Linked DNA regions of Thiocystis violascens DSM 198. The protein of the gene in region 1 interacts with the protein of each later gene in a pairwise test. Links are inferred from orthologs where the notes say so. Each region holds a gene or a part of one and is shown on either strand. Other genes may lie near its edges. The genes, in order: pheT and secD.

Region 1 (3,315 bases):
AGCTCCAGACGTAACTGGCGCAGAACCTGATGGGTTTGATTCATGTCGTGCTTGGCGCCTTCTCCGCTCAATTGCTGACGGGCGCCGCCGATGGTGAATCCCTGGTCGTACAGCAGGTTGCGGATCTGGCGCACGATCAAAACATCGTGGCGTTGGTAATAACGTCGGTTGCCGCGGCGCTTGACCGGCTTGAGCTGCGGAAATTCCTGTTCCCAGTAGCGCAAGACGTGCGGTTTGACGCCACACAGTTCGCTGACTTCACCGATGGTGAAGTAACGCTTGCCGGGAATCGGCGGGAGATCGCCGTCTCCTGGCTCGTCGCCACTAACCATCGGTTCCAGCATAGGCTTCCACCCGCGATTTGAGCTTCTGGCCTGGACGGAAGGTCACGACACGCCGCGCGGTGATGGGAATTTCCTCGCCGGTCTTGGGGTTGCGGCCCGGACGCTCGTTTTTCTCGCGCAGGTCGAAGTTGCCAAACCCGGACAGCTTGACCTGCTCCCCCCGCTCCAGGGCGGTGCGAATCTCCTCGAAAAACATCTCGACGATATCCTTGGCCTCGCGTTTGTTCAGGCCAAGTTCATCGAATAGATGCTCTGCCATTTCGGCTTTGGTCAACGCCATACCCTCAATCCCTCAATCGTGCGTCAAGTTCCGAAGTAAGGCGATCCAGAATCCGCCCTACCTCGACTTCAATGATTTCTTCGGTCAGTGTCTGGGAAGAAGACTGTAAAATCAATCCTAAAGCAAGACTTTTTCGTCCAGAATCGACGTTCTTGCCGGTATAGACATCGAACAGGATGACCTCGCGCAGCAGTTCCGTGGCGGCGGCGCGAACGCAGTCGGCAACCCTCTCGTAGCCGATCTGTGCGTCGATGACGATCGCCAGATCGCGACGAATACCAGGGAAACGCGAGATCGGCGCATAGCGGGGCAGGATGCCGTCCGCCAGCGGTGCCAGATCCAGTTCGAACAGAAAGGCGTCGCCGGTGAGATCGAGCTTGGCGGCCAGCGAGGGATGCAGCATCCCCATCAGACCCACGGGTTTCCCTTCGCGCTCGATCCGGGCCGTCTGCCCCGGATGCAGGGCCGGATGCGCGCCGGCGACGAACCTGAATTGCGCGGGCGCGCCGGTCAGCGCCAGCAGGGCTTCCACGTCGGCCTTGAGGTCGTAAAAATCGACCTTGCCAGATTGCTGGCCCCACTGTTCGGGAGCGGCCGTGCCGATGACCAGACCGGCGAGCCCCGGTTCCTGTCGCAGACCGTCGGCGCCGATCCGAAACCGCAGACCCGACTCGAAGATCCGCACCCGCTCCAGTTGACGGGTCTGATTGTAACGGGCGGTCTGCAACAGGCCGGCCCAGAGGCTGGTGCGCATGATAGAGAGTTCGGCGCTGATGGGGTTGGCCAACCGCAGGGTGTCGGCCTCGGGTTCGACCAGCGACTGGATCTCGGGGCTGACGAAACTGTAGGTGATGACCTCGTGGAAACCGCGGTCGACCAGGGCCAGGCGCGCGCGGTCGAGATCGAACGCGGCCTCGGGCGTGGATTGGGTGACCGAGGCGGCACTGGCGTGGCTCACCGGGATGTTGTCGTAGCCATGGATCCGGCCGATGTCGGCGATCAGGTCGACTTCGTGGACCAGATCGAAACGCGCGCTGGGCGGGGTGACCCGCCAGCCGTCATCGAGACGTTCGACGGCCATGCCCAGGCGTTCCAGCACATCGGCGATGGTCGTGGCGGGCAGTTCGAGCCCGAGAATCCAGGCGACGCGCGCCTCGCGCAGATGCAGGGGTTCGCGTCGCGGCAGATGGGTCGCGTCGACCGCTTCCACCACGGGGCCGACCTGGCCGCCGACGATGTCCAGCAGGAGACGGGTCGCGCGCTCGATCGCGCGGACCTGAAGTTGCGGGTCGACACCGCGCTCGAAACGGTGCGAGGAATCGGTATGAAAGCCGTAACCGCGCGCCTTGCCGCTAATGGCGAGCGGCGCGAAAAAGGCGCTTTCGAGCAGGATATCGCGGGTCTCAGGGCCAACGCCGGTCGCGGCGCCGCCCATGATGCCGGCCATGGCCACCGCCTGGTTGGCGTCGGCAATCACCAGGGTGTCGGCGCGCAGTTCGATTTCATCGCCGTTGAGCAACGCGAGCCGTTCGCCGGCCTGGGCCAGACGCACCTCGATCCCGCCGCTGAGTTTGGCGAGATCGAACCCGTGCATGGGCTGACCCAATTCGAGCATGACATAGTTGGTGACATCCACGACGGGGCTGATCGCGCGCAGTCCGGCGCGGCGCAGGCGTTCCTGCATCCACACAGGCGTTGCGGCGGTCGGATCGACCTGGCGGATGACCCGGCAGACGTAGCGCGGGCAGGCGTCGGGAGCCAGCAGACGCACCGTCACGCGGTCGTCGCAGGTTGGCGCCACGGGTTGCACGGCAGGCGCCCGCAGCGGGACGCGGTTGATAACCGCGACCTCGCGGGCGAGCCCGGCGATGCCGAGACAGTCGCCCCGATCCGGAGTCAGGTCGACCTCGATGCAATGGTCGTCCAGGGCCATCCAAGCGCGGAAGTCCTCGCCCACGGGGGCGTCCGCCGACAGGGGCAGGATGCCATCGGAGGTCTCGGCCAGTCCGAGTTCGGTGGCGGAGCAGATCATGCCGAAGGACGCGACACCGCGCAGCTTGGCCTTTTTGATCTTGAAGTCGCCGGGCAGACAGGCACCGACCGTGGCGACCGGAATCTTCATACCCTCGGCGACATTGGCCGCGCCGCAGATGATCTGGAGCGGTTCGTCCTGGCCCAGATCGACCGTACAGATGCGCAGCTTGGCGGCATCCGGATGGGGCGCGATGCGCTGCACCAGGCCGATCGAGACGCCGCTGAAAGCGGGGGCCGCCGGTTCGACGGCGTCCACTTCCAGACCCGCCATGCTGAGCTGATCGGCCAATTGTTGGGTGTCGACCGGCGGATTCACCCACTCGCGCAGCCAAGCCTCACTGAATCGCATATCGCGCTTTCCCGTGTGCGACTCTCAAAGCGCGTTGCGCGTTGAGAGAAACTGAATTTATATTTTTAAAAACATATGATTTTTCGATAGAAAAATCATTAGGCGAACTGGCGCAGGTATCTTAGGTCATTATCGAAATTGAGCCGGATATCGTCGATGCCGTAGCGCAGCATGGCGAGCCGCTCGACGCCCATGCCGAAGGCGTAGCCAAGATGGCGCTCGGGATCGATCCCGACATGCTTGAACACCTCGGGATAGACCATGCCGCAACCGAGTACTTCCAGCCAGCCGGTCTGTTTGCAGACCCG
Region 2 (3,290 bases), 1.7 Mb from region 1 along the record:
AATTGTCCGACTTCTATGGCCGCGACTGTATCCTGCTGATCGGTGGCGATCTGCATGCACATGGTCCGGATCTGATCGAGAGTTGCCGTCGGTTCGTCGCGCAGGCAGGGTAGCCGGCGATCAGTCCACGGATTGAGTTTCCGGCGATCCTGCCCGCTGTATCTTATTCGCCGCTGTGCGATAATCCGCCGCCAGCATTTCCTTGGCCGTCTCGGGATTGACCGACACGGGCCGCTTCACGTCACTGGATCCCGCTTGCGGATCCGCGTACCGATCGGGAGTCGACTATGAGCTTCTTTATCTCCGACGCGCTCGCCCAGGGCGAGGTCGCCGCCGCCTCCGCCGGCGATTCGTTCATCGCGCTGCTGCCGCTGGTGTTGTTTGCGGTGGTCTTTTACTTTCTCCTGATTCGTCCTCAGGCCAAGCGTCAGAAAGAACATCAGAAGATGGTCGCGGCACTGGCGAAGGGCGACGAGGTCATCACCGTCGGCGGCATCGCCGGCCGGATTAACGAGATCGGCGAAAACTTCATCCTGGTCGAGATCGCCGATGGCGTCCAGGTCAAGGTGCGCCGGGCGACCATCGAATCCGTGCTGCCGAAGGGCACGCTGAAGGAACTCTAAACTTCCCACTGCATCCGGACCGAGAGGACGCGGACGCGCGAGCGGCCGGGTCTTTTCGTGCGGATTTGGTCGCGGACGTCACTTGCCGACGGCGCGACCGGCGTCTCCCCTCGCACCTGCCCCGCGCGCCGTTGCGACCAGCGATGTAGAGATCAAAACTGCAATGAACCGATATCCCCTGTGGAAGAATCTGCTGATCCTGGGCGTGATTCTGGCCAGCCTGCTACTGGCCTGGCCGAACCTTTACTCTCAGGATCCATCGATCGAAATCACCGCCGCCCGCGGCGCCGAGGTCACCGAGGCCAGTGTCGGCGAGGTCCGCGCCGCGCTTGAGAATGCCGGCGTCCCCGTCAAGGGCATCGAAACACGCGAGGGCGGAAAACTGCTGGTCCGCTTCGCCGCGCCCGGCGAGCAGTTACGTGGACAGGAGGCGATCGAGCGTTCGCTCTCCACGAAGTACCGCACGGCGTTGACGCAGTCGGCCGATCTGCCCGGTTGGATGCGCGCGGTCGGTCTCAACCCCATGTCGCTGGGCCTGGATCTGCGCGGCGGTATCCATGTCGTCATCGACGTGGACATGGATGCCGCCCTGGATCAGACGCTGGAGCGCTATCTCGGTGATCTGCGGACTCAGTTGCGCGACAAAAAGATCCGTTATGTCACCGCCACCCGCGAGGGCGGGCGCATCCTGGTGAAATTCAACGACGCCGAGACCCGCGATGCCGGCGAGAAGGTGCTGAGCCGCGAGTTCCGGGATCTGACCGTTCAGAGCAGTCAGGATGAAGATCGCTATCTGGTCGAGGCCAGCCTGCCGGAGGTCGAGCAGCAGAAGATCAAGGATTTCGCGCTGGAGCAGAACATCACGACCCTGCGCAATCGCGTTAACGCGCTTGGAGTGGCGGAGCCCAGCATCGCCCGACAGGGCGAGCGGCGGATTGTGGTGCAACTGCCGGGCGCGCAGGATCCCGGTCGTCTGAAAGAACTGCTCGGCGCCACCGCGACCCTGGAATACCGTCTGGTAGACACCGAGGGCAGTGTCGCCGATGCCGTGGCGGGACGGGTTCCGGTCGGCAGCAAGCTCTATTACGAGCGCGACGGCAGACCGATTCTGCTCAAACGCCGGGTGATCGTGACTGGCGATCAGATCACCGACGCCTCGGCCGGATTCGACGGTCAGAGCGGTACCCCGGCCGTCTTTGTGAACCTTGATGGCCAAGGCGCGCGACGGATGCGCGACGTCACCACCGAAAACGTCGGCAAACCAATGGCGGTCGTCTTCATCGAGAACCGCACCACCACCGAACTGGTCAACGGCGAGCCGGTCAAGACAACGCGCAAGGTCGAGGAAGTCATCAGCGTCGCCAGTATCCGCGAACCCTTCGGCCGACGCTTCCAGACCACCGGGCTCGACAGCAGCGCCGAGGCCCACGATACCGCCCTGCTGCTGCGCTCGGGCGCGCTGGCGGCGCCGATCCAGATTGTCGAGGAACGCACCATCGGTCCCAGCCTGGGTCAGGACAACATCGATCAGGGGGTTCGGTCGGTGCTGATCGGACTGGCGCTTGTGGTGATCTTCATGGGGCTCTATTACCGAGCCTTCGGGATGGTGGCCAATCTAGTGCTGGTCGTCAATCTGGTGATGATCGTGGCCATCCTCTCCATGTTACAGGCCACGCTGACCCTGCCGGGCATTGCCGGCATCGTGCTCACGGTCGGTATGGCGGTGGACGCCAATGTGCTGATCTTCGAGCGTATCCGCGAAGAGATCCGTAACGGCAACTCGCCCCAAGCCAGCATCCATGCCGGTTATGACAAGGCGCTCTCGACCATCGTCGACTCCAACGTCACGACCCTGATCGCCGCCGTGGTGCTGTTCAGCTTCGGCACCGGTCCGGTCAAGGGGTTCGCGGTGACGCTCTTCATCGGTATCCTCTCGTCCATGTTTACCGCCATCCTTGGATCCCGCGCCCTGATCAATCTGATCTACGGCGGGCGGCGTCTGAATAAACTGGGTCTCTGAGGGGCATCGACATGAACAAAAAACGCACGATCAATGAGCTGAACATCGATTTCATCGGGAAGCGCTACACTGCGGCGATCCTGTCCGGGGTGGTGCTGATCATCTGTCTGCTGTCGATGCTGGTGCGCGGCTTCGACTTCGGACTGGATTTCACCGGCGGCACCGTGATCGAGGTCGGCTATCAGAATCCAACCGAACTCAGCGCGGTCAGCGCCGCGATGGAGGGTGCTGGCTTCACCGGCGCTACGGTTCAGCACTTCGGCTCGCGGACGGACGTGCTCATCCGTCTGGCCCCGCTGGCGGGCGAGGCGGCGAGCGCGGAACTCAGCGAGCGGGTCTACCGCGCGCTGAGTCAGGCGTCCGAGGGGAAAGTCGAGCTGCGCCGGGTCGAATTCGTCGGACCTCAGGTCGGCGAGGATCTGCGCGAACAGGGCGGACTGGCGGTGCTCTTCTCGCTGATCGGCATCCTGATCTATGTCGCGCTGCGCTTCGAGTGGCGTTTCGCGGTCGGGGCGGTCGCCGCACTCATCCATGACGTCATTTTTACCGTCGGGATGTTCTCGATCTTCCAGATTCCCTTCGATCTCACGGTGCTGGCGGCGGTGCTGGCGGTGATCGGCTATTCGCTGAACGACACCATCGTCATC

What was found.
Region 2: the proteins of pheT (region 1) and secD interact in binary tests that used the Escherichia coli proteins (3 or more experiments, as listed by UniProt). The link is inferred for Thiocystis violascens DSM 198 from one-to-one orthologs.

What each region holds. Positions count from the first base shown.
Region 1 is NC_018012.1:1,699,829-1,703,143, forward strand. What follows is about bases 319-3,315. They hold pheT (phenylalanine--tRNA ligase subunit beta), read right to left. Parts: upstream 3,008-3,315; coding sequence 629-3,007; downstream 319-628. Other genes in these bases: THIVI_RS07530 (MerR family transcriptional regulator), read right to left, coding at 319-344; ihfA (integration host factor subunit alpha), read right to left, coding at 325-624; pheS (phenylalanine--tRNA ligase subunit alpha), read right to left, coding at 3,106-3,315. Outside these bases: more of THIVI_RS07530, read right to left, coding at 1-318.
Region 2 is NC_018012.1:3,419,311-3,422,600, forward strand. What follows is about bases 243-3,214. They hold secD (protein translocase subunit SecD), read left to right. Parts: upstream 243-786; coding sequence 787-2,643; downstream 2,644-3,214. Other genes in these bases: yajC (preprotein translocase subunit YajC), read left to right, coding at 288-623; secF (protein translocase subunit SecF), read left to right, coding at 2,655-3,214. Outside these bases: THIVI_RS15140 (RuBisCO large subunit C-terminal-like domain-containing protein), read left to right, coding at 1-113; more of secF, read left to right, coding at 3,215-3,290. UniProt on the Escherichia coli protein: Part of the Sec protein translocase complex. Interacts with the SecYEG preprotein conducting channel. SecDF uses the proton motive force (PMF) to complete protein translocation after the ATP-dependent function of SecA.